Regions from separate parts of the Priestia sp. 3CA3 genome, predicted to be linked through region 3. Evidence: a T-box and tRNA genes for the amino acid it is inferred to sense, from the RefSeq annotation. Region 3 holds a T-box; the other regions hold tRNA genes.
What was found. A T-box is a leader RNA that pairs with one kind of tRNA and senses whether it is charged. The one in region 3 lies ahead of argS (arginine--tRNA ligase), so its partner is inferred to be a tRNA-Arg.
Positions count from the first base shown of each region.

Region 1: it has a tRNA-Arg gene. The T-box ahead of argS (arginine--tRNA ligase) is inferred to sense a tRNA for this amino acid. The anticodon was not compared.
Region 2: it has a tRNA-Arg gene. The T-box ahead of argS (arginine--tRNA ligase) is inferred to sense a tRNA for this amino acid. The anticodon was not compared.

Region 1 covers NZ_JBXENJ010000007.1:123,431-134,171, forward strand. Annotated here, with positions in the region: gene rpoN (RNA polymerase factor sigma-54) at 1-542, opposite strand, end outside; gene AC1VNJ_RS19135 (hypothetical protein) at 829-1,503, opposite strand; tRNA gene AC1VNJ_RS19140 (tRNA-Arg) at 1,705-1,776, opposite strand; gene clpP (ATP-dependent Clp endopeptidase proteolytic subunit ClpP) at 1,997-2,584, shown strand; gene AC1VNJ_RS19150 (HPr family phosphocarrier protein) at 2,619-2,873, opposite strand; gene whiA (DNA-binding protein WhiA) at 2,902-3,846, opposite strand; gene AC1VNJ_RS19160 (gluconeogenesis factor YvcK family protein) at 3,880-4,866, opposite strand; gene rapZ (RNase adapter RapZ) at 4,863-5,756, opposite strand; gene AC1VNJ_RS19170 (8-oxo-dGTP diphosphatase) at 5,798-6,256, opposite strand; gene trxB (thioredoxin-disulfide reductase) at 6,560-7,513, opposite strand; gene AC1VNJ_RS19180 (tetratricopeptide repeat protein) at 7,625-9,127, opposite strand; gene hisIE (bifunctional phosphoribosyl-AMP cyclohydrolase/phosphoribosyl-ATP diphosphatase HisIE) at 9,309-9,932, opposite strand; gene hisF (imidazole glycerol phosphate synthase subunit HisF) at 9,929-10,687, opposite strand; gene hisA (1-(5-phosphoribosyl)-5-[(5-phosphoribosylamino)methylideneamino]imidazole-4-carboxamide isomerase) at 10,687-10,741, opposite strand, start outside.
Region 2 covers NZ_JBXENJ010000001.1:195,438-206,178, forward strand. Annotated here, with positions in the region: gene AC1VNJ_RS00955 (penicillin-binding transpeptidase domain-containing protein) at 1-264, shown strand, start outside; gene AC1VNJ_RS00960 (DUF47 domain-containing protein) at 707-1,339, shown strand; gene AC1VNJ_RS00965 (inorganic phosphate transporter) at 1,355-2,353, shown strand; gene AC1VNJ_RS00970 (PH domain-containing protein) at 2,467-3,081, shown strand; gene AC1VNJ_RS00975 (MarR family winged helix-turn-helix transcriptional regulator) at 3,268-3,711, shown strand; gene racE (glutamate racemase) at 3,722-4,516, shown strand; gene AC1VNJ_RS00985 (GerMN domain-containing protein) at 4,630-5,715, shown strand; gene rph (ribonuclease PH) at 5,850-6,596, shown strand; gene AC1VNJ_RS00995 (XTP/dITP diphosphatase) at 6,606-7,199, shown strand; gene AC1VNJ_RS01000 (metallophosphoesterase) at 7,215-7,727, shown strand; tRNA gene AC1VNJ_RS01005 (tRNA-Arg) at 7,853-7,926, shown strand; T-box leader at 8,256-8,509, shown strand; gene ilvB (acetolactate synthase large subunit) at 8,578-10,305, shown strand; gene ilvN (acetolactate synthase small subunit) at 10,302-10,741, shown strand, end outside.
Region 3 covers NZ_JBXENJ010000016.1:37,132-47,872, forward strand. Annotated here, with positions in the region: gene AC1VNJ_RS24755 (bifunctional lytic transglycosylase/C40 family peptidase) at 1-553, shown strand, start outside; gene AC1VNJ_RS24760 (hypothetical protein) at 572-1,069, shown strand; gene AC1VNJ_RS24765 (hypothetical protein) at 1,273-1,659, shown strand; gene AC1VNJ_RS24770 (PIN-like domain-containing protein) at 2,424-3,761, opposite strand; gene AC1VNJ_RS24775 (hypothetical protein) at 4,024-5,526, shown strand; gene AC1VNJ_RS24780 (S1 family peptidase) at 6,003-6,758, opposite strand; gene AC1VNJ_RS24785 (hypothetical protein) at 7,247-7,933, shown strand; T-box leader at 8,676-8,891, shown strand; gene argS (arginine--tRNA ligase) at 8,943-10,631, shown strand.

The DNA of each region.
Region 1 (10,741 bases), on a different contig from region 3:
TCAAAGTGATGTGTCAAAATTTGCTCTATTTTTTCTGTCCATTGATTACTTCTTTTTAATTGGAGCATTAAGCACTCCTGTAAACTTCTCGCCCCTACTCCTGCCGGGTCCATCTGCTGCACAAGTTGAAGAGCCTTTTCAACCTGCTCTTGATCTTGGCCAAGCTGGTTAGCAAGTATGATTAACTCATCGTGCAAATAGCCAGCATCATCCAGACTATGAATAACAAACTCAACGGCTGCCTGCTCACATTCATCTAATTTTAATAATGCGGATTGATTCATTAAATGTTCGTACAGCGTTTCTTTAGGAGCTGGTATACTGCTCATATAATCTGTTGAATCAGAAGTTGCATGATTTTTTTGATTGTGAGATGTATTGACGGGCAGCTCTGAAAAATCTATAAGCGGATTTTGAAGCGCCTGCTCATGTAAAAACGCTACAATATCCATCGATGAATATTGTAAAAGAGAAATAGCTTGTGATAATTCTTTTGACATCGTCAGTTTTAACGACTGCTGCTGAAATAATCCAATCTCCATTATTTCTCCCCTCCCCTTCATCTATTTTACTATAAAAACGCTTTCAAAGAGCATGTAACTATTTTTTATATGTAATTTTTTCATCAAAAAATCTCCGTCAACCTTTGTTAACGAAGCATTTCATCCTATTTTTAGTTACTAACCATCAAAAAAGTAATAGAGCTATACACCTTTATAACTTTTCATTATAATTCGCGCCTACTACATGATCCCAGTACTAATTCGACATGACGTTTTCTTCGTCATGTCGAATTTTCTGCATTTGTATAATATATAGAAGAATTGCTTATTGAATAGTTTGTGCCATTTGCATAAACTTGTCTAAGTTTTCTGCGTCATTTTTCGTAAAAATGGTTAGCTTCATTGGTTTCTTTCCTTTAACCAACACGGCGTTTACCGTATGATCGCCAGATGTGGCTTCATACCAAACAGAATCTTTGAAGATTCCATTCTCTTCAAGATTCTTTTTCTCTGCTGCATTTTTATTAACTGCTGTTGCCGTTTGTTTAACAGATTGAGCAGCGTCATCCAGCGATGCTTCTGATGAAAGCATTTCAATACGCATAAATTGAGAATCATCTGAAGTTAACACTAACGCATCTTTTCCAGGTTCTTCACCCGTTAGTTTATAGCCGTCCATTACTTGAATAGAATAATCTTGTTCTGGGCTTTTTGTTAGTTTTGTTTCTGAAGAAGACCTTGACTGTCCACCTTCCGCCGTTTCGCTAGTCGATGATTGACTTCCTGAAGGTTCGGCTGAGACCTCAGCAGAATCCGCATCTTTTTTCGACTCTTCTTTTGCAGCGCCTGATGTTTGATCAGATTTAGAAGCTGTATCCTGCTGAACATTTTCTGCTTGATCATTAGACTTCGGCTGAGCAGAATCTTCGTTCGTCCCGCATGCAGATAGTAATAGGGCTACCGATGCACTGACAATGAAAAGTTTGTTCATGTATTTCATATTTATTCCTCCTCCGTTTTTCTTTTCCTTATATACTGTTTTATAGTATTCTGACAAATTCCGCAACCGGTACAATGGAATTAATTTCTTGCTTCCTTACGCGTATAAAGGGTTATAGAAGGAAAATAAATATTATTTTTTGAGAAGATGAGCCTTTTTACTCAAAATAAAAAACGTTGCGTAATCCGCAACGTTTTAAGACGCCCTCGACAGGATTCGAACCCACCCTAAGAGAACCGGAATCTCTTGTGCTATCCACTACACTACGAGGGCATATTTGTCACAACTTCCATTATAGGAGAGAAAACTTCTCTTTTCAATAGAATACTACGTTTATTTTTTTTAGAAGGGGGAAAAATTTTAATAATGTCAAAGAGGAATACATAGTCTTTTAAGCGAATATGTGTAGTAGAGGTTCTTTTGTTTGACCTTTATTGACCATACGTGTATTATAGGTACATAACAAATTATTCTTGTTAAGGAGGAATTTAATATGAACTTAATTCCTACAGTTATTGAACAAACAAACCGTGGTGAACGTGCTTATGACATTTATTCACGTTTATTAAAAGACCGCATTATTATTTTAGGTAGTGCTATTGATGATAATGTAGCTAACTCGATCGTTTCTCAGCTTCTATTCTTAGCTGCTGAAGACCCAGAAAAAGATATCTCACTTTATATCAACAGCCCAGGTGGCTCTATTACAGCTGGAATGGCTATCTATGATACGATGCAATTCATTAAGCCAAAAGTTTCTACAATTTGTATCGGTATGGCTGCATCAATGGGTGCTTTCTTACTGGCTGCTGGTGAAAAGGGCAAACGTTTTGCTCTTCCAAACAGCGAAGTAATGATTCATCAACCTCTTGGTGGTGCTCAAGGACAAGCTACTGAAATCGAAATTGCGGCAAAACGTATTCTATTCTTACGTGAAAAACTAAATTCAATTTTAGCTGAGCGTACAGGTCAACCGTTAGAAGTGCTACAACGTGATACAGATCGTGATAATTTCATGACTGCTGAACGCGCTTTAGAATACGGTCTAATTGACAAAGTATTAGAAAACGACCCTAAATAAGAAAAAAGCCTTTCCCACTTTGGGAAAGGCTTTTTTATGCATCGTTCTCTACGTAAGCGACTAACGCATCCATTGCTTCTTTTTCATCTACCCCTTCAACAATGAGCGTAATAAGAGAACCGTTATTAATCGCTAAGCTCATTAACCCCATGATACTTTTAGCGTTGACTACTTTCTCATCTTTCTTCAAGTACACATCAGATGTAAAACGAGTTGCTTCTTGCACGAATAGTGCCGCAACACGAGCTTGTAATCCCGTTTTTAATTTTACTTCTACTTGTTTTTCCATGATAAAATCCTCCCCCTTGCAATTCCCCTTATGTGACTGGCTGACCGGCGCGAAGCTTGTCTGCTATTTGGTCAATTTTACGCAATCGATGGTTAATGCCTGATTTGCTAATTTGACCTCCAGATACCATCTCACCAAGCTCCTTTAACGTAACGTCTTGATATTCCACACGCAAACGAGCAATTTCTCTCAGCTTTTCTGGTAAGATATCTAATCCAGCTGTTTCATCAATATAACGAATGTTTTCCACTTGACGAATGGCCGCTCCGATTGTTTTGTTTAAGTTAGCTGTTTCACAATTAACTAAGCGATTAACGGAATTTCGCATATCTCGGACAATTCTTACATCCTCAAACCGTAAAAGAGCGTTATGGGCTCCAATGATATTTAGAAACTCCGTAATTTTTTCAGCTTCTTTCAAATAGTTAATATAGCCTTTTTTTCGTTCTAATGTTTTACTATTCAATTGAAATTCGTTCATTAAATTGCATAAAGCTTCGTTGTGCTCTTCATACAATGAAAAGATTTCAAGATGGTACGATGATGTCTCCGGGTTATTAATAGAGCCGCCGGCTAAAAATGCGCCTCTTAAGTAGGATCGCTTACAGCATTTCTTTTGTACTAGCTCTGGTGAAATACGATGTGTAAACGTGAATCCTTCTTCTACAATTTTTAAGTCTTCCAAAAGCATTCTTGTTTTCTCTACTAATCGAACAATATACACATTGTTTTTCTTCAGCCGCATTTTCTTACGTACAAGCAGTTCTACTGACACATCATAATTTTTCTTAAGCAGGACATAAATGCGTCGAGCAATCGCTGCATTTTCAGTTTGGACATCAACTGTGAATTTTTTATTCGAAAAAGAAAGTGAACCATTCATTCGAATTAATGCAGAGAGCTCTGCTTTTGCACAGCAATCCTTGACTTCTAAATTCGTTAACTCTTTTTTTGTTTCTGATGCAAATGACATAACTTCACCTCCAATCTACATACGGAAATAGTGTTAAACACCAGTATTCGCTTTACCTTGCAGCGATGTCAGCATAGAATACACAAGCTTTGCTACTTTTTTTGTATCATGCCTAATTACGCTGCCGTCATACTGAATAATTTGATCTTCAATCACTTCTAAACCTAATTTTAGCAATACTTCACGGTCATATTCTACAGGCTGAGCCTGCTCTACTTGATATTTCTTTTTTAAAGGTGCCGGAATAGGTGCATTATTGACAATAATCGCATCTAAAAACGCACACGGCATATGGTTGTAAAGCGCTTTAATATGATCACTTGCCTTAAAACCCAATGTCTCACCCGGCTGCGTCATCACGTTGCACACGTACACTTTCTTTGCTTTTGTCGAACAAAGCTCATTACAAATATCTTGCACCAGTAAATTCGGCAAAATACTTGTATAAAGACTTCCCGGCCCCAATACAATTAAATCAGCGCGTCGAATAGCTTTTATTGTCTCGACAAGCGGTTTCACATCGGCAGGCGATAAAAACACTTTATTAATTTTTTTATTAACTTCTGGAATTTTAGATTCACCTGTTACGATGGATCCATCTTGCATCTCCGCATGCAGCACAACACTTTGATTAGCTGCCGGAAGCACTTTCCCTCTGACGTTTAGTACTTTGCTCATTTCTCGTATAGCATGCACAAAATCGCCAGTAATAGACGTCATAGCTGCAAGCAACAAATTGCCAAGAGAATGGCCTGTAAGCTCATTTCCTGTATCAAATCGATGTTGAAAAAGCTCTTCAACTAGTGGCTCTACATCAGATAAAGCAGCTAGCACATTTCGAATATCACCAGGAGCAGGGATTTCAAGTTCATCGCGCAATCGGCCAGAACTTCCCCCGTCGTCTGCTACGGTTACGATGGCTGTAAGATCAAGAGGGTATTCCTTCAACCCTCTTAACAGCACTGGTAAACCCGTTCCTCCCCCAATGACGACAACTTTTGGAAGCTGTTCACTGCTCATCTATGATTTTCCTTTCTCCTCTCAATGTCACGATGAGAAATATGAGTTTTGTATTCATTCTGGAAATGGTGACCTAAATATTCAGCTAATGTGACGGAGCGATGCTGTCCCCCTGTACACCCTATAGCGATGACCAGCTGGCTTTTACCTTCTCGCTTGTACTGCGGAAGCATAAACGAAAGTAGGTCTACTACTTTTTCAATGAACTTTTGAGTTTCCGTCCATTTTAATACGTAAGAAGAAACCTCTTCTTCAAGCCCTGTTTTAGGACGCATATGGTCAATATAGTGAGGGTTTGGCAAAAAGCGCACATCAAAGACTAAATCAGCGTCAATAGGCACCCCGTATTTAAAACCAAATGACATCACATTAACAGTAAAAACTTGTGAAGCGTGCGAAGAAAACTGAGTTAAAATCTTTTCTCTAAGCTCTCTTGGCTTTAACTCTGATGTCTCATAAATAAGCTGAGCTCTTCCTTTTAACTCCTCAAGCAGCTCCCGTTCCATACCAATTCCTTCTAACGGTAAACCCGAAGGAGCTAGCGGATGTGAACGTCTCGTTTCTTTGTAGCGCGTCACCAGTACAGAATCTTTTGCATCTAAAAATAAAATTTGTGGCGTGACCCACGTTGTTTCACTCATGTTATCTAATGCTTCAAATAGGCTTTCAAAAAACTCTCTGCCTCGCAAATCCATAACAAGAGCAACTTTATTCATTTTATTCCCTGACTCTTTCATGAGTTCCAAAAATTTCGGTAGCAATGTAGGGGGTAAATTATCTACACAAAAGAACCCTAAATCTTCAAAACTCTGAATTGCTACTGTTTTTCCTGCACCTGACATTCCAGTAATAATCACTAATTGAATATCGCTTACAGACCCAGTACTCATTTTTCATCCCCCTCAATCTATGCATACATGTCTATTTATCATTAACAAGGATCAATTCGATAAGATAATAACTCGAAATCCGTTGTATACGTAAAGTTGCCATAAATAACACCCGACCCTTTTGCTACATAATCGATAATGTGATGATCTCCCGGGGCCATCGGCAATTCACTTACTTCACTCAAATTATGCCAACCGAGTTTGCCTTCTTCTGATTCTAGCACATTTGTCCCATCAAAATCTGTAGCAAAAAAAGTAAACATCATCCACTCAGATGAAATTTGATCGTTTTCTTTCATCGTAAATGTAAAAATACCTTTTACAGTGGGATTTTTCAAATAAATTCCTGTTTCTTCACGAAATTCTCTTACAACAGAGTCTTTTACAGATTCTCCTTGCTCCATTTTCCCACCCGGGGCCACCCACCAGTTTCTTCGTGGCTTTTGAAGCAACAATACTTTATCGTCTTTCATTAATACACAATTTGTGACCCTTTGCATGTTTTCCACCTCATCATATGTATACTGACATTTTCTTTTATTATACTACGAAACAAACTTCTCTCACAACGGAGATGAACTAACTATTACTAAATTTTCTGAAAATAAACGCTTGCTGTTATATACGTAAATTCAATCTGTTATAGTCAAAAAAAAGAGGCATAGGAACACGTCCTATGCCCGACATACATATATTTTATAAAAGGGGGTCAATTACTATCTATATAGTACCCCATCAATGTTTCACAGGTGTTACAGAACAGTTAAAACCGAATTACGTTTTGTAAACGATTGATTTCAGCCTTATTGCTGAATAGCTTTTAACTTTTCTTTTAACTCTTCTACATAGTGCTGAGCCGTTTGAGCAGCAATGCTGCCATCACCTGTAGCTGTTACAATTTGACGAAGAGCCTTTTCACGAACGTCTCCAGCTGCGAACACACCTGGTACTTTTGTTTCCATTTGCTCGTTCGTTTCAATATATCCTTCTTTATTCGTGATGTTTAGGCTTTCGAATGGTTTTGTTAGTGGAACCATTCCAACATAAATGAATACGCCGTCCGCACCAAACTCGCGCTCTTCACCTGTTTTTGTGTCTACTAACGTTACGCTGCCTACTTTACCGTCTTTTTCATTTACTTCTTTGACTGTTGTATTCCAGATAAAATCAACTTTTTCGTTGTCAAATGCACGCTGCTGTAGGATTTTCTGCGCGCGAAGCTCATCGCGTCGGTGAATAATTGTTACTTTTGTTGCGAAGCGTGTTAAATATACGCCTTCCTCAACCGCAGAGTCTCCACCGCCTACAACGACTAGCTCTTTACCTTTAAAGAATGCACCGTCACATACAGCACAATAAGATACGCCGCGGCCGCCTAGTTCTTTTTCTCCTGGCGCACCTAATTTTTTATATTCAGCACCAGTAGCAACGATTACTGAACGTGTTTTATATTCTTTGCTGCCTGCACGAACTGTCTTGTATTCTTCTCCGTCGATGATTTCTTTAATATCACCGTACGCATATTCCGCACCGAATTTTTTTGCATGCTCAAACATTTTGTTAGAAAGGTCAGGACCAAGGATATGATCATAACCTGGATAGTTTTCTACATCTTCCGTATTAGCCATTTGACCGCCTGGAATTCCGCGTTCAATCATTAGTGTTGATAAATCTGCACGAGATGTATATACAGCAGCAGTCATACCTGCTGGACCTGCCCCAATAATAATGACATCATAAATTTTTTCTTCTGTCATTTCTTTACACTCCTTTTAGGAAATTCCTTCGTAGTTGATTCCAAATTTATGGATAATTATTTCGTTACCACTATCCTAATATGTTCTTCCTATTATCGTCTATTTTTTTGCTCAATTTAATAACGTATTCACAATTTTACTGTACTTTCTAACTGTTGCAGCCGAAATGGAATATTGTTTTGCCGCATCGGCTTGAGTAATAGACTGGTTTTGTTCTTTCGCCCATATATATGTGACGGCTGCAGCCCATGCATTTACGTTGACATGCTGAAAATCATAGGATTGTTTATATACCTGTACATATACATAAAACCAAAAGCTTAAAAGATCCTGGGTATCACTTTCAGTCTGCGATTCCATCTCCAGTTCAATAACATCTGCCACCTCAAAAATCACATGTTGTTTATCCTGCCATACATACGTATATACTTCATCCAAAAGTGTACTCATATGTATGGACGATTTGATTTCTTCTAAAAGAAGCAGACGCTGCTGTTCAGGAAGCTTTTTTGCCATATACAAGCTGTAAAGCTGATCGTGAACATTGTTTGTTGCACACTTCTTTTTCGCTGTAACATCCACTTTCGATTGAAAAACCTTCGCAGCTTTTTGACTGATGCGCCAAGGCTCCTCTCCTTCTTTATCAGGAACGTCTTCCAATGCCAGCTTCCACATTTCTTTAGCGAAGGCTTCATGTCCAGTATAGTAAGAGGCGTATGAAAGCCAATAATGAAATGAGTTGTCTCCTTGAAAACCTTGTGTATAAAGCTTTTTTAACCATCTGTATGATAGTTTGTATTGACCAATCAACGCAAATGTTGCTCCAAGCTTATAGCGGTGTTCAAATGACATCGGATAAACGCGGCTAAGCCCGTCTGTAAGCTCCTCAACTTCTTTATGCTTATGGCAATAATAATAGAAAATCAGCTGATTGCATAACGCATGAAGATTTCCAGGGTTTTTCTCCAATACTTCATTCAGCAAATCCATTGCCTCATCAATTTTATTTAAATAAAAATAAGCTAACGCTAAATTATTATATGCAGACCAGAATTCTGGATACTCATCAATTATTTCAGTTAACAAATCCACTGCTTCTTCAAAATTCGTTGCTTCAAGCAGTCGTTTTGCTTGTTCTTGTTTTATAATCAGCATGTCGCCTAGCTGATTTTTAGGCTCTTCATCTTCTTCATCCACATCAATTGATAGTAAATCTAACAGATCTGTAGCCGATCGAAAGAGGTCACCATTTGGAAAATGCTCAATGTAATACATCGCGTATTTTTTTGATTCTTCAAACAGTCCAAGATGCGCATAGCTGTTGGCTATATAGTAGTAACAGCTTCCTAATGTATCGTCCATATGATGAATCACATGGAGAAAAAGCTCGTTGGCATCTTGATAATCTCCCTGCTCCGTTAAAGCTACTCCAACGTTTGTAAGAAGCTGTGGATTACGGGCATTTTCTTTGTTTGCACGCGTTAAATACTTGAGCGCTTTATCTGACTCCTCTTCTTCAAACGCCTGCAGCGCTTTTTCGAAATAGAAGTCACCCGTTTGCGAAAATGGAATTACTTGTGCCATTTTTTGAATTACTTTTGAGTGTTTTTCCATTAAGCCCTCCAAATAAGTTGATAATTTCGACGTTCGTAGTATATCACATTTGCCAAGAAGTTTAATACCTCTATTCAAAAAAGGAGCCTGCAAGCAGTCGTTTCTTGACGCAAATAAGAGAAGGTTTTGCCTCTTTTATCTAAAATGAGACAACTCCTTCTCTCCTTTCACTATGTAGCTATTAGCTAGAGTGACGTTCCTTTAATACTGATAGGACATCGTCCAAAGGCAGCTTTTGCTCACGAAGTAAAACAAGTACGTGGTACAGTAAATCCGCAACTTCCCACTTCAGCTCATCATGGTCACGATTTTTTGCTGCAATAATCACTTCACCTGCTTCTTCTCCTACTTTTTTGAGGATTTTATCTACGCCTTTATCGAATAAGTACGTCGTATAAGCTCCTTCTGGCATTTCAGCTTCACGCTTAGCAATCACTTCTTCTAGCTCATTAATAATAGCAAACCGATTATCATTTTGTTTATTTTCGCCAAGAATTGTTTCATTAAAACAGCTGTAAGCCCCCGTATGACAAGCAGGACCTTGAGGCTCCACTTTTACAACAAGAGAATCAGCATCACAGTCATATGCCATGCTCACAATTTTTTGTGTGTTCCCAGAGGTTGCGCCCTTGTGCCATAACTCTTGTCGAGAACGGCTGTAAAACCATGTTTCACGTGTATCAATTGATTTTTGAAGTGATTCTTCGTTCATATAAGCCAATGTTAAAACTTCTTTGCTCACAGCATCTTGTACAATAGCTGGCACAAGTCCATCACTGTTGAATTTAATGTTTTCAATCGTCATCGAATGCTCACTCCTTGTTGTTTTGCATAGCTTTTAATTTCTTTTACAGATGTTTCTTTATAGTGAAAGATCGAAGCCGCCAAAGCCGCGTCAGCTTCTCCTTTTTCAAACGCATCGACAAAATCTTGACCATTTCCTGCGCCGCCAGAAGCAATAACAGGAACGCTCACCGCTTGGCTGACCGCTTTGGTTAACGCTAAATCAAACCCTGACTTTTCGCCGTCTTTATCCATGCTCGTTAACAAGATCTCACCCGCACCGCGCTTCACTGCTTCTCTTGCCCAGTCGATTACTTCCCAGTCCGTTGCATTGCGGCCTCCGTGTGTATAGACTCGCCATGATTGTAAGCTTTCATCGTACTTAGCATCGATTGCTACCACAATACACTGAGCTCCAAAAAAGTCGGACCCTTCTGTAATCAGTGCTGGATTGAGTACGGCCGCTGTATTTAATGACACTTTGTCTGCACCAGCACGAAGCATTCTCTTCATATCTTCTAATGCATTAATTCCTCCGCCCACCGTAAAAGGAATCGCTAGCTGAGATGCTACTTCTTCTACAACATGTACCATTGTTTTGCGTCCTTCATGAGAAGCAGAAATATCTAAAAAGACTAATTCATCTGCGCCTTCTTCATCATAAAATTTCGCCAACTCTACAGGATCTCCTGCATCTCGAAGTTCCACAAACTGAACTCCTTTTACCACACGGCCGTCCTTTACATCTAAACAAGGAATGATTCGTTTTGTAATCATTACGCTTTCACCTCTTGAAGTGCTTCAGCTACTGTAAACTTATTTGTATAAAGT
Region 2 (10,741 bases), on a different contig from region 3:
GATTTAGTTGATGTCATTGAAGATAAAAACGGTACGGGTCATGCAGCAAAGATAGATGGGTTAACCCTGGCTGGAAAAACGGGAACAGCAGAGCTAAAGAAAACTCAAGGTGAAAAAGGGCAGGAAAACGGATGGTTTGTAGCTGTGGACACAAAACAGAAAAACTTACTCGTTTCAATGATGGTTGAAGGGGTAGAGGATAAAGGCGGAAGTCATTACGTCGTGCCGAAAGTAAAAAATGTATTTCAGCAATATAATAAGTAAATAATAAAAGCCAGTTCTAAAAGAGCTGGCTTTTATTATTTACACAAGGGGAGTAATGTTAAGTTTTTGTAAATCCCAATTTTATACAAACTCTGAAAACCCTTATTTTAAAAGGAATCAACGTATTATTGTTAATGTATTGTAAAGAAGCCTAAAAAAATGTGTTTGAAAAGTTATTGACAATTAACAATAATAGGAGTAATTTTTGACTTGGCGTAAAAAAATGAATCGCATAACCTATAGGTGAAAGAACCACATTTTGGGACTTTTGCTCTGGTAAACGTTTGTTTTTTTAGAATTTTTTGATACACAAGAGAGGTGGTTTCTCTCGTTATAGTAATGAACAGCTAGGTTTTATCCATTACTTTAAATGAAAAAAGAAACTAGAACACATATAAAAAGATAGAGAGAAAAAACGAGTGGTAAAGTTTCGATAAATTGGATGGAGGATTGCAACGTGATCAAAAGAAAAAAAGACAAGTTTTCTGAAATGTTAATGGACATTGCCCAAAATATTAAGGACTCAGCGGAGTTTTTAGGCAGCTTTGAACTTCAAAATGTATCTGACCTAAAGGAATTTGCCAACGTTTTAAAAGCGTATGAATCAAAAGGTGATAAATACGTGCATACAGTGATTACTGAGTTGAACAAAGCATTTATTACTCCAATTGAGCGTGAAGATATTTTACAGCTAGCGATGAGCATGGATGATGTACTTGATGGCATCGACAGCTTTGCTGCTTTAATGGAAATTCATTCAATTACGACATTTGATGAATATGTAGCTGAATTTGTTAAAAATATTCAAGGCTGTGCTGAAGAAATTTTAATTACTATTAATTTGTTGTCTGAGAAAAAGCTTCTTCAAATTAGTGAGCATGCAATTAAAATTAAAGAGTATGAGTCACATTGTGATACATTATATCGTCGTGCACTAAAACAATTATTTGCAACATGTAAAGATCCAATTAAAGTTATTCAATATAAAGAAATTTATGAAACGCTAGAAGAAATCGCGGATTATTGTCAAACGGTTGCGAACAACTTAGAATCAGTTATTATGAAGAATGCGTAACGGGGCTATAGTATAATGGATTCAATGCTAATATTAACCATTCTAATTGTAGTTGGTGCACTTGGTTTTGACTTTATCAACGGATTTCACGATACAGCTAATGCCATTGCGACTTCTGTTTCAACCAAAGCTTTAAAACCGCGACATGCAATTCTTTTAGCCGCAACCATGAACTTTGTCGGGGCTATGACGTTTACGGGCGTAGCCAAAACGATTACAAAGGATATCGTTGATCCTTATACGCTTCAAAATGGTTCTGTCGTTATTTTAGCAGCATTAATTTCTGCTATCGCGTGGAACCTAATCACATGGTATTTCGGTATCCCGAGTAGTTCTTCTCATGCAATTATTGGATCGATTGCAGGAGCAGCTATTGCAGCTGCTGGATTTGGTGCTTTAAATTACAAAGGTTTCATCAAAATCATTGAAGCCCTTCTAATTTCACCAGTTCTAGCCTTTGTAGTAGGTTATATTGTCTATACGATTATCAAGCTAACGTTTAAAAACCATAACTTGACGAAAACGAATAAGCGTTTTCGCCGCGTTCAAATCCTGACTGCAGCTCTACAATCTTACACACACGGTACGAATGATGCGCAAAAAGCAATGGGTATCATTACGCTAGCGCTTATTGCTAACAATATGCAAAGCGGTACTGAGATTCAGTGGTGGGTACAGCTGGCTTGTGCGGTTGCAATGGGGCTTGGAACGTCAATTGGTGGATGGAAAATCATTAAAACCGTTGGCGGTAAAATTATGAAAATTCGTCCTGTTAATGGAGTAGCTGCGGACTTAACGGGTGCTGCCATTATCTTTGGAGCAACGTTTATTCATCTACCTGTCAGTACTACTCATGTTATTTCATCTTCTATCTTAGGTGTAGGTTCTGCTCACCGAGTGAAAGGTGTAAAATGGGGAACTGCACAGCGCATGGTGATTACATGGGTTATCACATTGCCAATTTCAGCTTCATTAGCTGCACTTATCTATATGATTTTAAATTTGTTCTTTTAATAAATGGGGAGCTTCTTTTAAAGAAGCTCCTTTTTTTATTTACATCCCCTCATTTGCACAGTACACTTAAAACATGAAAATAACACAATCGTTTTTAAAAGGGAGATGGGGAAATGTTTGGAAAAGTAGCTGCTGATGTATTGGGGCTAAGTGATATTGGTTCTGTTATTAAGCCAGTTGATTATGACAAGGTAGATGCAGACGATTACGTTATGCATGAAGAACAAGAAAAAATTTATTTTCTAATCAAATCAAAGTCAGATGAATATTGCTTTACCAATAAAGCGCTCATTCACCTTGATGGAACAAGTGCTACAAGTAAAAAGCGAATGCTTCGCCGCTATAACTACAGCACAAATCACATTTCAAACGTAATGCTAGAAACGGCTGGAACTGTCGATTTAGATGTGGAAATTAAATTTAAAATTGGCTCGGAAACTTTTTCTATCGATGTACACAAAAAGCATATAGAAGAGGTAAAAGATTTATATAAAGCGCTGTTTAAAGTGTCTGAAATAACGCGTGAAAATGAAATTGCGCTCGATTTTGCTAAACAAAGCATTCAGCTAGCTTCTTCTACGCTAAGCAGTACAAGAAATACAAGTGGAAGTGTTGCTGGTGAATTTAAAGAAATTAACGAAGCCGTGTTTTCTTGGTTATTAGATAAAAAAACAGCCTACACAACAAAAGATTTCAGCTCAGTTTTCGAGCTGTATATCAATAATTAATAGAAACAGCTGCTCCTTTTATGGAGCAGCTGTTTTTTAATGCTGAACGTTGTAGAATCCTCATGTTAACCTTGAAAAATCACCGAAAAAAGAGCACAATATAAAATAGAAAAGAGAAACAATAGAGACGGGTTTAACTGAAAGAAATAATAGAAAATAAGACTTATAGGTGGAAAGGATTACGGTATGACAGCAAAAAATAATGAGGATACAGTGGCAGAATTAGAAAAGTCACTTCGACATATTGCAGCTATTGTGAAGCAAAAAGGAAGAGAAATTTTAGAAGACTATACGATTACGCCACCTCAGTTTATTGCTTTGCAGTGGCTGTTTGAACGTGGAGATATGACGATTGGCGATTTATCAAATCGGATTTTTCTCGCTTGTAGTACAACGACAGATTTAGTAGATCGTATGGAAAAAAATAAGTTGGTGGTTCGGGTCAAAGATCCGAAAGACCGCCGCGTAGTGCGTATTCATTTGCTTCCTGAAGGAGCACGTGTTATCGAAGAAGTAATTGAAAAGCGACAAACGTATTTAAATGGCGTACTGGCAAACTTCTCTCCTAGTGAAACAGAAGTTTTACGAGTAACGTTACGAAAATTACATGATGAAATGAAAGAAAAATGAGGCGATTGTTTTGAGTAGACCAATTGGTGTTATAGATTCAGGTGTGGGCGGATTAACGGTAGCAAAGGAAATTATGAGACAGCTTCCGAAAGAACAAATTATGTACATTGGAGATACAGCCCGCTGCCCATACGGTCCTCGTCCCAGTGAAGAAGTACGAGCTTTCACATGGGAGATGACTAATTATTTAGTAGATAAAGATATTAAAATGCTTGTTATTGCGTGCAACACGGCTACGGCAGTTGTACTAGATGAAATTCAAGAACAGCTCGATATTCCGGTTATAGGCGTCATTGAACCAGGATCACGAGCTGCGCTTAAAGTAACTAAAAATCATAAAATAGGCGTAATCGGCACAAACGGAACCGTTAAAAGCCAAGCCTATACACATGCACTCCGCGCTCTTCATACGAGAGTGGAAGTGGAAAATTTAGCATGCCCTTTGTTTGTACCTCTTGTAGAGAGCGGTAATTATGAAGGACCGGAAGCGCAGCGAATTGTAAAAGAAACATTAAAACCTTTTTATCATACAGATATGGATACCCTTATTTTAGGATGTACGCATTATCCGTTGTTAAAGCCAGTTATTCAAGAAGCAATTGGACCTCGAGTTCAGTTAATCAGTTCTGGTGAAGAAACGGCAATAGAGGTAAGTGCCATTCTTTCTTATAGCAATTTACTAGCTCCTAGAAGCATGGAGCCCGAACACTACTTCTATACAACAGGCTCAACAGAACTGTTTCAATCTATTGCATCTAAATGGTTTGAACACCCTGTATATAATGTTGAGCATATCAAACTTTAAAACCGAGCATATTAAGCTCGGTTTTTTTTGTGGCCAAAAACTTGTTTGAGCTGGTCTAAAATGCAAATAAGCTCGTATACATAGTAGTACAAACAGTCTGAGGAGGGAAAGGAATGTCCAAAAAGACCAAATTTGTTCTCATATCCGCCGTGGTGACCACATCTGTGTTGTTATCCGGCTGTGGACTTTTCGGAGGGGATAACGCAGCAAAGGAAATTGATCCGCCAAAGGATGTCACCTATGTGAAAGATGAAAAATCATTAGCGACTGAAGCGAAAGTAACGGAAGCTAATAAAAAACAAAGTAAAGCGGCAGAAACATCTGCGCCTACCAAAAGAGAAATTTACTTAATTGATAAAAACGGGTACGTTGTTCCCCAGACGCTTGAAATTCCTAAATCAAAAGGTGTCGCTAAACAGTCTCTTGAATATTTAGTAGAGGGTGGACCAGTCACAAACTTATTGCCAAATAATTTCCGAGCGGTTCTTCCTGCTGATACAAGAGTTTTAGGGACAAAGCTGGAAAGTGACGGCACGATGGTAGCAGATTTTTCACCTGAATTTGCTGAATATAAAAAAGAAGATGAACTCCGTATCCTGCAGGCCGTAACGTGGACGCTGACGCAGTTTGAAGGCGTAAATAAAGTTAAAATTCGCATTAACGGCTATGATAAAGATGAGATGCCTGTAAATCATACACCAATCAGTAAAGGGTTGAGCAGAGCAGATGGTATTAACTTTGATAATACTGGAGTAGTTGACGTAACCCAAACGAAGCCAGTTACGATCTATTACTTAGCTCAAGAGGGCAAACAAACTTACTATGTTCCTGTTACAAAACGAATTGCTTCTGATGACAAAGATATGTACACTGCAATTGTGAACGAGCTTGTAGAAGGACCTGCGCCTGCATCAGGTTTAGTGACAGATTTTAATCCTGATGCAAAGCTCGTAGCAGCTCCAAAGTATGCGGACGGTCAGTTAACGCTGAACTTTAATAAAAACATCTTTGGAAATTTAAAAGGAACGGAAATTTCTCAGTATGTTCTCGACTCCTTGGTGTTATCGCTGACGGAACAAAAAGCCGTAGACAGCGTTGCCATTAAGGTGAATGGCAAAAAAACGCTAAAAGATGAAAAAGGGAAAAAGCTAACGGAGCCAGTTTCAAGACCTAAAAATGTGAACACAGGTAGTTTTTAAAAACAAATTTTTGTTATACTAGTAAAGGACTAAGTAGAAAGAGGTCTGCTGAAATAGCGACCTCTTTCCGCTGTTTTATAGTTAAAATGGAAGAAGCTATTACATATAAATGAATTAATAGGAGGACATGCTTAATGCGTTTGGACGGTAGGGAATTTAATGAATTGAGACCTGTATCTCTTCATACTTCATACTTAAAGCATCCAGAAGGATCTGTATTAATCTCGGTGGGAGACACAAAGGTTATTTGTACAGCAAGCATAGACGACAGAGTGCCTCCTTTTATGCGTGGACAAGGAAAAGGATGGATTACAGCTGAATATTCTATGCTGCCTCGAGCTACGGCACAAAGAAATATACGCGAATCAACAAAAGGTAAAGTCACAGGACGAACAATGGAAATTCAGCGTCTGATCGGACGAGCTCTTCGTTCTGTAGTCGACCTGGAAAAGGTCGGAGAAAAAACCATTTGGATTGATTGTGATGTTATTCAAGCAGATGGCGGAACAAGAACAGCATCGATTACAGGTGCATTTGTGGCTATGGTTTTAGCGTTTGGAAAGCTGGTTGAAGAGAACAAGCTGACAGAAATTCCTATTCGTGACTATTTAGCTGCGACTTCAGTAGGTATCCATGGAGAAAATTCGATTTTAGATTTAAATTATGAAGAAGATTCGACAGCGGAAGTTGACATGAATATTGTGATGACAGGAAGCGGACAGTTTGTAGAATTACAGGGAACGGGAGAGGAATCGACGTTTTCGAGAGAACAGTTAAACCATCTTCTGGATTTAGGGGAAAAGGGTGTTTATCAATTGATTGAACAGCAAAAGGAAGTTCTTGATCATCTGGCTGCTTACATTCCGGTTAAAGAAAGGTAAGGGATTAACGTGCGTGAAATCATTATTGCAACTAAAAATGCAGGCAAAGTAAAGGATTTTGAAACACTATTCTCACCGAAGGGATTTAAAGTAACATCGCTTCTTGATTTTCCTGAAATTGAGGACGTGGAAGAAACGGGCGTTACATTTGCAGAGAACGCCACGCTAAAGGCAGAAACCATTTCATCAGCATTAAATAAGCCGGTTATTGCCGATGATTCTGGGCTTGCTATTGATGCCTTAAACGGAGAGCCAGGCGTTTATTCCGCGCGTTATGCTGGTGAAAATAAAGATGATAATGCTAATATAGAGAAGGTACTTCAAAAATTACATGACGTGCCGTTTGAAAAGCGCACGGCACGTTTTCATTGTACGCTTGCTATTGCAGTGCCTGGAAAGAGAACAGAGCTTGTAGAAGGCACGTGTGAAGGGCGCATCTTGGAAGAAAAAAGAGGCGAGAACGGCTTTGGATACGATCCTATTTTCTTTGTAGAAAAATGGAACTGCTCCATGGCAGAATTGTCTAAAGAACAAAAAAATCAAATTAGTCACCGAGCAAATGCGTTAGAAAAACTAGCACCGCTAATTGATGCGCAATTTTAGAAGGAGTGATGACGTGTGAAACTATTAATTGTAAGCGATAGCCACGGGTTACAAGAAGAACTGCTCACTATCAGAGAAAGACATGCTGATGTAGATAAGATGATTCATTGTGGTGACTCTGAGCTGCCACAAGACAGCAAAGAAATGTCTTCGTTTTTAGGCGTTCGAGGAAATTGTGATTATGATGCATCTTACGTCAATGATCGAGTAGAATCACTTGGAGAAGCCACGTGTCTGGTTACACACGGTCACTTATATAATGTTAAAATGTCTATGATGAATCTGCATTACAAAGCGAGAGAAGTGGGGGCAAACGTTGTTTGTTTTGGGCATTCTCACATAGCGGGAGCTGAGCTCATGGACGGAGTTTTATTTATCAATCCAGGAAGTATGTTACTTCCTCGTATGAGAAAAGAACGTACGTATGCTATACTAGTAATGGATGGTACAGAAGCTACCGTGCAGTTTTACGATATAAGCGGTAAACATATTCCTAGCATGCAGTTAACCTGTACACTTTCAGCATAATATAGCCAAATATAGGGAGAAGAGAAGGTTTTTTACCTCTCTTCTCATAAAATTTCAAAAAAACGTTGACTTTTAAATTATATTTGAATATAATAAGTATTGTCTTTGATACAGTTTAACATTATGTCCCAGTAGCTCAGCAGGATAGAGCAACGGCCTTCTAAGCCGTCGGTCGGGAGTTCGAATCTCTCCTGGGACGTCTAGAAAAAAATCCCGGCTTTTACTTTTTAGTAAAAGCCGGGATTTTTTTATTTATCTTAAAAGTGAATGTTTGTTCATTCAGTGTGTACAAATGAACGTTTCAGAAAAACTTTTTGAGTGGCTATAAACCCTTATTGCATCAATAATGAAAACGCATTCAAATATTCTGTTTAGTCTAAATTGTCTAAAAAAATCTTGAAAAGTGGTTGACTATGCATAGAAATGGGCGTAAGATAGTCCTCAAATATAAGTTTTCTAAAAATTTTAATTAATTGTAATTAATTTAAAATATGATGTGTAAAGCATTGTTCAAAAAGCATATAGCGTTTTAAAACGTTGAAGAGGATAAGTAGTTTTGATGTTTAGGTATCAACAGAGAGTCGGGTTGCTGGAAGCCGGCGTTACCAAGTCAAAATGAACTCACCTCAGAGTGTCACCCTGAAATTCAGTAAGGGCGACCGAGTGTACTTCCAAAGCACTCGTTATCAAAAAGAATGTACAGTATACATTCATAAGGTAATCATTACGATTACAAACGAGGGTGGTACCGCGTAAAGTACAAAAGACTTTTCGCCCCTTGACCTATATCATTTGATAGGGTCTATTTAGGGGTGAGAAGTCTTTTTTCTTTTATCTAGAAAACGAAAGGATGAGAAAAGTGGGAGCCAATATGCAAACGAAAGAACCTGTAAGCGCTGGGGCACAAATGAATGGAGCTGACATGTTGATTGAATCTCTAAGAAGAGAAAATGTTGACGTCATCTTCGGTTACCCAGGGGGAGCCGTTTTACCGATTTACGATAAGCTATACGGTTCAGGAATGTTTCACGTACTTGCTCGTCACGAACAAGGTGGAATTCACGCAGCAGAAGGGTACGCAAGAATTTCAGGTAAACCCGGTGTAGTTATCGCAACAAGTGGTCCTGGTGCAACAAATATCGTAACAGGTTTGGCAGATGCGATGATTGACTCACTTCCTTTAGTTGTTTTTACTGGTCAAGTAGCTTCAAGTGTAATTGGTTCTGACGCGTTCCAAGAAGCAGATGTATTAGGAATCACAATGCCAATTACAAAACATAGCTATCAAGTACGCAATATCAGCGACATGCCGAGAATCATCAAAGAGGCATTTCATATTGCGACAACAGGAAGACCTGGTCCAGTCTTAATCGACATTCCAAAAGATATGGCACAGGGTGATGGAACATTTAATTACGAAGGAGAAATTGATTTACCTGGCTATCAGCCAACTTATTTTCCAAATCAGCTGCAGGTTAAAAAGTTAACAGACGCAGTAGCAGCTGCAAAGAAACCTGTTATTCTAGCAGGTGCGGGAGTATTATTGAGTAAAGGTTCAGAAGAATTAAAAAATTATGCTGAGCGTCAAAATATTCCGGTTATTAATACGCTTTTAGGGTTAGGTTGTTTTCCTGCAGATCATCCGCTTCATTTAGGAATGGCTGGCATGCACGGAATGTACACAGCAAACATGGCAATTTATGAGAGTGATCTTCTCATTAGTATCGGGGCGCGCTTTGATGACCGAGTAACAGGTAACTTAAAGCATTTTGCACCAAATGCAAAAATTGCTCACATTGACATCGACCCAGCGGAAATTGGAAAGAATGTTCCAACCAAGATTCCAATTGTTGGAGATGCAAAAGAAGTATTAAAGCAATTGCTTCTGCAAGAAGGAGAAGTTGGAGATTATACGAAATGGCATGAGAAATTAGCGGCGTGGAAACAAGAATATCCATTATGGTATCAGAACTCAGCGGACGTGTTGAAACCACAAAAAGTAGTTGAGTTGCTTCACAAATATACAAATGGAGATGCCGTTGTTACAACGGACGTTGGGCAACATCAGATGTGGGTAGCTCAATACTACACATTTAATAATCCAGATCGATGGGTAACTTCAGGTGGCCTTGGCACCATGGGCTTTGGATTACCTTCTGCAATCGGCGCTCAGCTGGCAAATAAAGATAAAACAGTTGTAGCAGTCGTTGGTGACGGTGGATTTCAAATGACGCTTCAAGAATTAGGGGTTATTAGAGAATTAAACTTACCTGTTAAAGTGGTTGTGCTTAACAATCAGTCGCTTGGAATGGTTCGTCAGTGGCAGGAAATCTTCTATGAAGAACGCTACTCGCACTCTTTAATTCCGAATCAGCCTAATTTAATGAAGCTTGCAGAAGCCTATGATATCAAAGGTTTACAAGCTTCTACTGAAGAAGAAGCGCATGCGGCTCTGAAAGAAGCAATGGAAACAGATGGACCTGTTTTACTAAACTTCTTTGTCGCACCTAAAGAAAACGTATATCCAATGGTTGCACCTGGAAAAGGATTACATGAAATGGTAGGGGTGAAACCATGAAGCGAATCATTACAGCAACTGTATTAAACCGTGCGGGCGTTTTAAATCGCGTAACGGGGTTATTTACAAAAAGAAATTTCAATATTGAGAGTATTTCGGTAGGACACACTGAATCTGAAGATGTATCACGCATGACGTTTGTCGTAAACGTAGAGCATGACAATGCTGCTGAACAAGTGATTAAGCAGTTAAACAAGCAGATTGACGTGTTGAAAGTTCAAGATATTACGGATCAAGCCGTGGTGTCAAGAGAGCTTGCTTTAATGAAAGTAGCATCTACACCTGCGAGCCGTAACGAACTTTATGCAGTAATTGAGCCTTTCCGTGCAACCATCATTGATGTAAGCCGCGACAGCTTAATTATTCAAGTAACAGGTGAATCCAGCAAGATTGAAGCGATGATTGATTTACTTCAGCCTTATGGATTAAAAGAAGT
Region 3 (10,741 bases):
TGCAAATGGTGGGGCTTCTGGAAACTATCAAAAAGCTGTGTTTGCTTACAACCACGCCTCATGGTATGTTTCGCGAGTCATGGGATTTATGAAGGAATACACAAATGGTTCTGTTGAAGCTGTTTCCATTAAAGGTGGTTCGGCAAAGGGTTCAGAGGCTATCGAAAAAGCCATTAAAGTGGGATCATCTATCGTTGGAAAAAGCCCTTATGTATGGGGCGGTGGACGAAATCAAGGAGATATTAACGCACGTAAATTTGATTGTAGTTCGTATGTTAGATGGGCCTATAGTTCAGCAGGGGTAGATTTAGGGCTGGTAAGTGCTACGACAACAGACACCTTAGTCAAACTTGGTAAAGTCGTAAAGGCAAGTGAAATGAAGCGTGGAGACGTCATTTTCTTTGATACGTATAAGATAAATGGACATGTTGGAATATACCTGGGCGATGGGAAGTTTCTTAATGACAGTAGTTCACAAGGAGTATCAGTGGGGGATTTAAATACAAAGTACTGGAAAGATCGATTTAATGGAAATGTGCGGCGTGTAGCTTAATAAAAAGGGGGTAAGTGCATGGAAAAAGAACAAGTGGAAGACATAAAAGCCATTGTAATTAGGAATGTCAAAGGCGTTTGGAGCGATTATTGGCTACCTATTACGGCGTTCGTTGTGTTGATTGTATCGTGTCAGCTGTTTAATTTAACCCATAGTGGATTCTTTTATCCTCTTATGTTCGTTTCGGGATGGATTGTTGTGATGTTTGCCTTGAAATTTAAGAGTGAGAGTTCAGTATTCTCCTTGAAAAAACTTACAAAACACATGCAGCAAGATACCTCATATGAAATGTATACCGTGTTACGCGTCTATACCAATGACTCAGACTTTCAAGAATATATGCACATACAGGAGTATTTTGATAGTCAGCATGTCCAAATGGAAAATCGAGTGATTGATCATCATCAAGATATTGAATCACAAATCATGTTCATCCGAAAACCGGAGTTTGCGTATTGCTATCACTTGTTAATGGATCAAAAAAACGAAATGTATTTTATTGGTGAATATGTGTAAAAAGAGGTCCATTCTCTTAAATAAATAGAAAAAAGGGTGTTGCTGAGAAGTGCTGTGACAAACTTAACTTCTGTTTTGTTGATGATAGTGAATTTAATTAGAAATTTAGTGTTTCTTACATTAATCCTCTAATAGAGTAGTTAGTTTATTAGAAAAAAGGTGTTTATAGATTAAAAATATAAATAGGATTGGGGAAAACTCTTATGTCAAATTCCATTATTATAGCATTAATCATAACAAGTTTAATTTTTATTGTAGCTACTGCAATTGGTAAGGCTAACAGAAAAATAGAAAGTGAAGCCATTAAAAAAAGACCTGCGATGGTAAAGACGTTTATTGCTCAAAAAGAATTGTTACTAGAAAAAACAAATCAACTGTTAAAGCAAAGCCGTCTTCTTATGCTTCTAGCTCTAGTTGCAAGTGTTTTTTTCAAATATGTAACTCCTTTTCCTTTCCTTGCTCCTTTGTTTTTTGTTGCTACTTATGCATTTCTAGTGATGTATATCCTTACAGCGATAATAAGAAGTAGCTTAACAAAACGTATTGAGGACCTAAAGGGTTACTCCAGTAGAAGAAAAAAAGTAAATTAATAAGTAAGTCATAAAATAGTTTTTGTAACTTAATTGGAAATAGGCTTACAATTAGAAAGTCTAAAGTGATTTTTTAGATGTGGGAAAGATATAATAGAGGGAGGATTATGGTTAAATTGTTTTGGACATGGTTGGAGCCAAAAACAAAGCAAACAACCTTGAGGCTGTTGATTACTAAAAATTAAAATATTAATTATTTGATGAATCATTCAAAGGAAAAAGGAGTTATCAATTTACTTTTAAATTCCTTAAAAAGAAGCAAGCTATTAAATATATGACAAACGTCAATAAAAATGATGGACTTACTGAGTTTCAGGGTGCATACGAAACACCATTGAATAAATAAAAGTCATATACTTTGTATAAAAAGAATAATGAAAGTTTTAAAAACTGTAGATCCTAGTTCAAAAGAAGGAAACTTCTTCAAAACATAAAAGGCACATATGTTGTGCCTCTTATGTTTTAATTTGCATTTCAAATAGCCACATATTCGTAAACTAAAAGATACTATAAAACCAATTCTAAAACCAAAGTAAATTAACAAGATAAGTAGTTTCTTATTTGCGTTACAAAATCAAGAAATCTGTCTTTATACTCAGGGTAGAGAAAAGTTGTAAAGTTCAATATAGAAGAAGTCAATAGGGATCTTAAAAACTAAGTTATTTTCATCATTTAAACTCTCTGAAAAAAGAAATGGGAATATAAAATCCATAGATCTGTTTCTTTTGTTCTAAAATATAAATTACTTATTTGAAATAGAATGATTAGAAACGTTTAGTTTGTAAATTATTTATTAATTCATCTAAAACCTTTACTGTCTCAATTTTATCTTCAGGGAGATTATTAAGTATGGTTTTTGCTTTTTTTACTAAGTTTCCAAATCCTGTGAATTCTAACGTAGCCATTATGAGTTTAGCTCGATCAATCATGTTTGGAATTGCAGCCTGTAAGGCAAATCTTCTTACTTTAGTAGATTCGAGTTCTTTAAAATATGGCTTCTTATCTATTTTATTAATTTCTATGATTTTATCGTTATATACTTGTAGATCTTTATCATCTAGATACATAAGAACTTTAGAAAGTAATTCTTGTTCATCTTCAGTACTTTGAAATTTAAGGAATGATAATAAACCCGTTCCATATTGGTTAAGTCCACTTAGAGAGTTTTCTTCAACCTCTATGGACAATCTAATATTATTTACATCCCTATTTATAGATTCTTGTTCATCATTTGTGACCTCTATATCCAAATACTGCTTAGCATACCTAACAAAGCTGTCAGTTCTATATATATAGAATTGTTGTTTTGTCTCTTGCATAAATTCTTGAATTAGTAGAGGATGAGGTCTCTTAATATTGGTACCTTCTTTTTCCCACCAATCTTCTTTTTTATCTTCTGTAATAAAAATTACTGGAACAGATTCATCTTTTGCCTTAATATGATCAATTATTTGTTTCCATACAATTAAATCACCATATAATCTTTCGTACTTTAAATTTCCGAATACTCTAGAGCCAAGTTTTTTCTTTTTTTCTATATCTCCAAATCCGGGTGGAATATTATGTTCATATCTATACTCTCCCTCTTTTTCTATTTGGATAATTTCTTGTTGGTCATAAGGTTGACCAACAATATTTTCTAATAAATTGTATATCTTATCCTTTGTGACATTAGGATCAGGAAGGCTATCTATTTCCTCTTTAATAAGTTGCTGTGCTTTTTCATTAGTAGCTTTTAAATCATCTAATATAAACCTAAACCTATCAGTAGTAATATAGGAATGTTGACTCTTTACTGTGTCAAATATTTTTTGAATTTCTCCTTCAATTTTTGAAATCTTTTCTTTTAATAAAGTATAACCTTCTCTCGGTTTATTTAAATTATTTTCGTAATTAAAAAAATATTCTAAGGCCACTTGATGAGGAATCCATAATCTTCCCTCTTTTTTTAGATCTGTAAGTATCTCAAACAACTTAGTAGTATTCTCTTTAGAGGTAAATTTATAGAAATTGACTAATATATTTGTATCTACTACAAATATTGCTTCATTCCACAATTCTTGATAATCTTCTTCACTATAATCTATTAAACCCGCGAACATGTTTTTCAAATAAATACTCCCTTATATCTGCTAATTTTTAAATGTAAGAAGTAAACCTAGGAATATAATACCATACAAATATGTTTTTAATGATTTTTTAGAGTTATAATATGATTTATATAGAAAATACTTCAAAAAAAAAGAAAAGCCTTATAACGGAATAACAAATATTTAAGGCAATCTTAGAAGAATTACCTAGTAGATCTAATGATTTATTCACTTATATCTATTGAATAGTTACCTTTAAGGAGTGAAGATAAAAATGGAAGTTGAATTACCATGGGAAGCAGATCAAAAACAGAAAGACGTCATAGAATTTTTTAAAAAAGTTCAAGAGTTATTAAATCAGTACTCTAACGTTAAAATTAAACCTTCTTATAATAATAATGAAGGCAAAATTGGTATTAACTTAAAAGTAAGTACTGGTGTAAATCTTCCAAAATTTATTATAGAAGAATTTGCAATGCAACCTCTCTACAGAGCGTTTGATTTAATATTCAAACACTTTAAAACAGACGATACAATTAATTATGACATACTTCAAACTATTACAAGAGACGTATCACTTTCTTTTATATTTGAAAAATACTTGGAAGCAGATAAATCAACGCAATATAGCTATATTAAAATGGTCAATGAACTAAAAAATATTGGTGCAAAAACTTATGAAAACTCTCCAGTAAATATTGGGGTTATTTATTGTGAAAATGATCTAGATAAAGAAGATCTTAAATTACTTGATGTTGATATTATTTCTTTATCTAAAAAAAAGCCACTTCAACGCTTTTTTTTAGAGGAAAAACCCTTGTTAAAGTTAATAGACAATCAATCACTCATTATTGTAGTCGATAATCAATTCGACGTTTTTGCGATTTTAAGAAAGAAATCTGAAGGGAAAAGTTTATCTTATTTACTAGAATCGCAATTCAACAGTTGGGCTATTAATGAGATGAATAAGCATATTTTACAAGAAATAACCGATAATATAGCTAAAAGATATATGAAGAAAGGAGATCCAATTCCACTAACTAACACAGCAGAGCAGATCATAGAGAAAATACTGACAACATCTAATAGTATTGAATCTAAAAGACCTCCTAGCTATATTTATTTTGCAGTTAGGGATAAAGAAATTAACATTTTCACAAAACAAAAATTTGTGATTTCGTATGCAAATGGAGATTGGCAGTTAAAACATTATAATTTTATGTTGGGAATAATTATGAAATCTGTATTTGTAAATAATATAGTTCAGTTAATTCGGTTTAATCATCAAAATTCAGAAAAACTGATAGGTGAATTAACGGAAGCAGTAATGAAGCTCTATAATATAATTAAAATAATTTCTCAGAATAATAAAAGCTCTATTTTTATTATTTCTCTGGATACAGATCACTTTAATTCTCTTTCATATTCTAACGCTAGACAAATATTAAAAGAAAATGGTTTTAAGCAAAATAATTTAAATCAAGATTATATGAATGTAATTAAAGATGGTAAAAATCATTCAAATATTAAAGATTTGGATCAGTATTTAATTCAATCTCTTGCTGCTATTGACGGTGCAGTAATATTGGATAAATGTCTAAATATAGTAAGTTTTGGTGAAATAATTTCTATACCTGCTTCCACAGAATATAAGGAGACTTTTGGAACGGGTACAAAAGCTGCAAGGTATGCTTCGAAAATGGGGATAGCTATAAAAATTTCCGAGGATGGAGATATTTGTATCTTTGATAATGAAAAGTTATTACTTAAAATTTAAAAGGCATTTAGTAAAAATAAAGTAAGTTATTCTTAATTTTATTTCAAACAACAATTGTGTTCCCATAATTATTAATTCTAGATCCCTTGTTATTGAAAACAAAGGATCTTTTGTTTTTTACTATTTCATACTACTTTCATGTTTCTCCTCATTTCATTCAAATAGATAGTTCGTAAAAGTGTGTGTGTTTTAAAAAACGTTCGTAATTATTTTTCGAACTTAAACGAACGATTTAAACAATAGATTTCTTACATAAAACAAAAGTCCGTAAATGTATACTTTTTCGAACAACCTTCATTCGTATAACATATATATAACGCTAATCAAGTATTTCAAACATAATATACAGAGATAAAGACCTTATAAATGATATAAGGTCTTTATTATTTCTAATTATAGAAGTATTACAGTCATCTTGGTAGTGATACAAATTAGTATGCAAAACGGAGATTATTCGCTCTCTGTTTTATGTGTTCCTATTCAAATGGCTTTATTATTTTAGTAGTTAGATATTCGAAAGGGTCATCAGGAAGATCCCAAATTGTTTTTTCGAATCCTTCGATTCTCCAAAATTCATTTATCCTTTTAGGCATAGCTTTATTATGAGCTAAACAAGAAAGTATGGGTTCGATTGTTAGGACAGAAAAATACCCTAATTCTGCAGGTTGGTTATTGGAAACTAAAGATTCAGTAATAACCCCAAGTGCAGAACCATCATTTAATAATGCAACACCTCCACTAAACCCTCCCCTTGCCATAGAGGATAAAATAAATTGTGGATGGTTGCTTCCAAGATATGTATCAACTATTCCATTTATTTCTGCCATTGTTGTCACAAGAGTAGGTTCTTTTGAAAGTGGAATTGGTGGGTACCCCATTACTACTACTTTAGAAAGTATAAAACTCTTATTTATCCAATCATCTAAATGCCCCCCAATTTCTATGAAGGGAAGGTTAGAATTTGCTGTTTTAATGATGGCTACATCTATATCTGAATTAGGATGAAATAAGGGATCTTCTATTATTTCTATAACCTTTTCTTCATCGTATTTCTGCTCTGTGCGTGCCATTTTTAAAATTTTATTATTATCTACTACATGTCTTGCTGTAACAAATACTCCTTCACCAATATGAAATGCACTTCCTATTCCAGTTGTGGAATCAGGACTTTCGACTTCTATATAAGCCATAGCCTTACAATTTTCACGATAAATTCCAATAGCGTTATCCACCTGAAACCTCCCTAATTCTTTGACTGGTTACTCCTTAATGGTGTGAACCGTAAGCTTTATGATTATTACATAAAGTTTCCACACTCTTATTATACTTAAAAAGTCTTTACACTTGTTCAATTAGCAAATTAATTTCTGATTGTCTGTAGGTACTCAAAAGGGGAGTCCTTTTGTTTGTACTGGGGGCATGGTTATTACCGAATTTAATACCACTTAAAAGAAATCAACTATAAGCACCTCCGCTCCCGCAATCAGAGTAAAAAATACCACCGTGTAAAGCATAAGAAAATACCCTCAATTGAGAGTGTTTTAACGTATAAAACCCCTGTGGATCATCATGTCAGAGACAGCCTTTACTGGGTTGTCTTTTTTCTATAAAAGGAATGTTGTTAAAATCCTATCTTAGTCTATACAATGTAAATAGAAATTTTAAATCTTAATATTTCAATTAATATGAGAGTGAGGAAACTATGGGAGGTGACAGCAGAGTGGATAAAAAGTGTTCAAATTGCAGGGAACTAAAACCTTTAAATTTATTTGGGAAAAATAAAAGAACTAAAGATGGATTGCACTATTATTGTAAAGAGTGTCAAAACAGCAAAATCAAGAAATATTTTAAGACTGAAAAAGGGAAACAAGCTTTAAAAGAATATCAGTCAAAGTATTATAAAACTGAAAGAGGGAAAGAATCATTAAAAAAACAAGTCCAAAAAAAACAGGAAGAGGGCTATTACAGATTTGGGAAAGGTGCAATTCCGATTTTAAAGGCAGGAGCAACTAAAAGAGGAATAAGTTTTAACTTTACTGCCGAGGAGTTAGAGAACTGGTGGTTATCAAAAGAAGATATTTGCCACTATTGTAATATGCCAATAGAGGAATTTAAATACCTACGGGATTTTATTCTAAATTATGATGGGGAAAACAGAGGTGTATCCAAATTTAAAAGGGCTTTTGTTACTGAGAAACAGGCGAAAATAAATTGGATGACATTGGATAGACGTGATAATAATCTCGGTTATGAAATAGATAACATTGTTAAATGTTGCTGGTTTTGTAACTTCATTAAAAGAGATTTTTTATCCGAGGAAGACATGTTGCAAATTGCTGAGGGAATAATGAATAGATTAAGGAACGAAATACAAAAAGAAATTCAATATATAGACCCTAATCAGTAAAAAAGTTGTTTTTTACAGGAGTTAATTATCGTGTAATAAATCTTAATACCACGCAATGAAAGACACTCAAACAAGCATAAACCATTGATATAACAACTTCTAACGAACTTTTGAACCAATTGTGGTTCAAAAGTATAAATTGCAAAAAAATCCTATCTGATTTCGAGTAAATGGAAAAAGAAATCAGATAGGAGAAAGATAGAGACACATGTAAAGTGTGTGCAAATTACGAAAAGAATTTAACCTATATTAAATTCAATCGCTACGTTTGCAAATAAATTGGTATAGATATTAGTTTCTTTAGGAACTGAAATGATAAGTTTATAGAGGGAAAAAGATCCCTCTAACCCCCTGGCAAGGAAAGAGAAATCCTTCTACCCACGAGTTATAAATGGAAATATGCCATACCGACATAAATTATCATAACATGTCTTTATGACAGTAAAGGGGCAACACTATTTCTTTTTATAACGGTACTATTTCAAAGAGGTTGCATGATATGTATAAAAGAAGCTCTTTTTATACATTCTCGTTTCTTTCAACTACCCAAAGAACGTAGTCATCTCAACGATGTATAAAAAGATGCATACTCAAGCAAAAGAATCCTTAGCTGAACCTTACTCCCGCAAGGGTTCTTGTGCTTGCTTGGTTCCGGAAAGAGACATTATGGTAACTAAAAAATGTTAATTCCTATAGATCATATTGACTTTAAGCTAGACCTATTATAAGATTGTTAAAATATTGAAAATCTATGAAGAAGAGAGTAATCTTAATGAAGTCTTAAAGCGAGTTAGGGATGGTGCAAGCCTAACAGTCTAGTTAAGGTGAAGCGCACTTCTGAGATGCAACCTGAAATCTCGCAGAGTAGGGTGAGCCGGATCAAAATCCGTTATGTTCTTGGTAAGAAGGTTCAATTTGAACAATAAGAGTGGTACCGCGGGTAAATCTCGTCTCTAATAAGAGACGAGATTTTTTTGTTTTCTAAAAATAAAAGGAATTAGGTGATGACATGGAATTTGATAAAGTATTCGCTAAAGAAATAAGCAAAATATTAGATAACAAACTAACCGTTAAAAGTATTATGAAGTTAATTGAAAAGCCTAAGCATAGTACCCAAGGAGATATTGCTTTTCCTTGTTTCACATTAGCTAAACTACTTAAGAAATCACCTCATGCTATCGCCATAAATTTGGCTGAACAATTAAAACATCCCTTGTTTGCTAAGATTGTAGCTGAAGGACCCTATGTAAATGGATTCTTTAATAAGGAGACAGTTGGAAAAAAGGTTATAAACAATATCTTACAACAGAAAAGTCTCTACGGAACACCTGAAGTAAAAAAAGAAGGGACTATTACTATTGATTTCTCCTCTCCAAATATAGCTAAACCATTTTCCATGGGCCATTTACGATCAACAGTTATAGGAAACTCATTAGCCAACATAGCTGAAAAATGTGGTTACAAGACTGTACGTATAAATCACCTAGGGGATTGGGGAACACAATTTGGAAAGTTAATTGTTGCTTATACATTATGGGGAAAGGAAAGTGATATAAAGAAAAATCCAATTCATGAGCTATTAAGCTTGTACGTGAAATTTCATGAAGAAGCTGAGTTGAAACCAGAGCTAGAGAACCAAGCAAGAAAGTGGTTCAAAAAACTAGAAGACGGCGATAAAGAAGCAATAATGCTTTGGCAATGGTTTAGAGAAGAATCACTTAAAGAATTTTCTCGCATTTACCAGCTTTTAGGTGTTCATTTCGATTCGTATCACGGAGAAGCTTTCTATAATAATAAAATGGACAAAACAATTGAGCTATTAAATAATCATGACCTGTTGTCTAATTCAGAAGGAGCTCAGGTAGTGAATCTAGAAAACGATTCTTTACCTCCATGTCTAATTAAAAAGTCAGATGGTGCTACATTATATGCAACAAGAGATCTAACAGCAGCATTATATAGACAAGAGACCTATCAGTTTACGAAAGCTTTATACGTAGTAGGGCACGAGCAAAGCCTTCATTTTAAACAAGTATTCTTAGTCTTAGAAAAAATGGGATACAATTGGGCAAAAGAATTAATTCATGTCCCTTTTGGCTTTATTTTAAAAGAAGGCAAAAAGATGTCTACTCGTAAAGGTAAGGTAGTTCTTTTAGAAAAAGTTATTGAAGAAGCGATAGTCTTAGCCAAACAAAATATTGCCGTTAAGAATCCAACGTTACCAAACAAGGATGAGGTTGCCCAGCAAGTAGCTGTAGGTTCTATTATTTTTCAAGATTTAAAAAATGAGCGACTCAATAATATTGAATTTTCAATTGAAGAGATGTTAAAAGTAGAGGGAGAAACAGGACCGTATATTCAATACACATATGCTCGTGCTTGCTCCATTTTAAGAAAAGTAGCTGAACCTACACATTTCGTCTTCAGTGAAGGAGCAAATGAATACAATTGGTTGTTAATAAAACAACTCATGATATTTCCTAACATTATTGAGAGAAGCTTTGAGAAGTACGAGCCATCTCATATTGCTAAGTACTTAATTGATGTAGCACAAGAGTTTAATAAATATTATAGTCAAGTCAAAATCCTTACAGAAGACAATCAGAAGGAAAGCCGCCTTGCTTTGGTAGAAAGTACGACGATTGTTTTGGAAGAGGGGTTAAGACTACTAGGAATTCAGACACCGAGTGAAATGTAATGCACAAGCGTTTCTCAAATAAATATGTTTATAAGTTAATCTAGAAAAAAGGGGTTATGTAAACAAATACATTTATCCTCCCAACTAACAAGGACATTAGCTAATGCTTA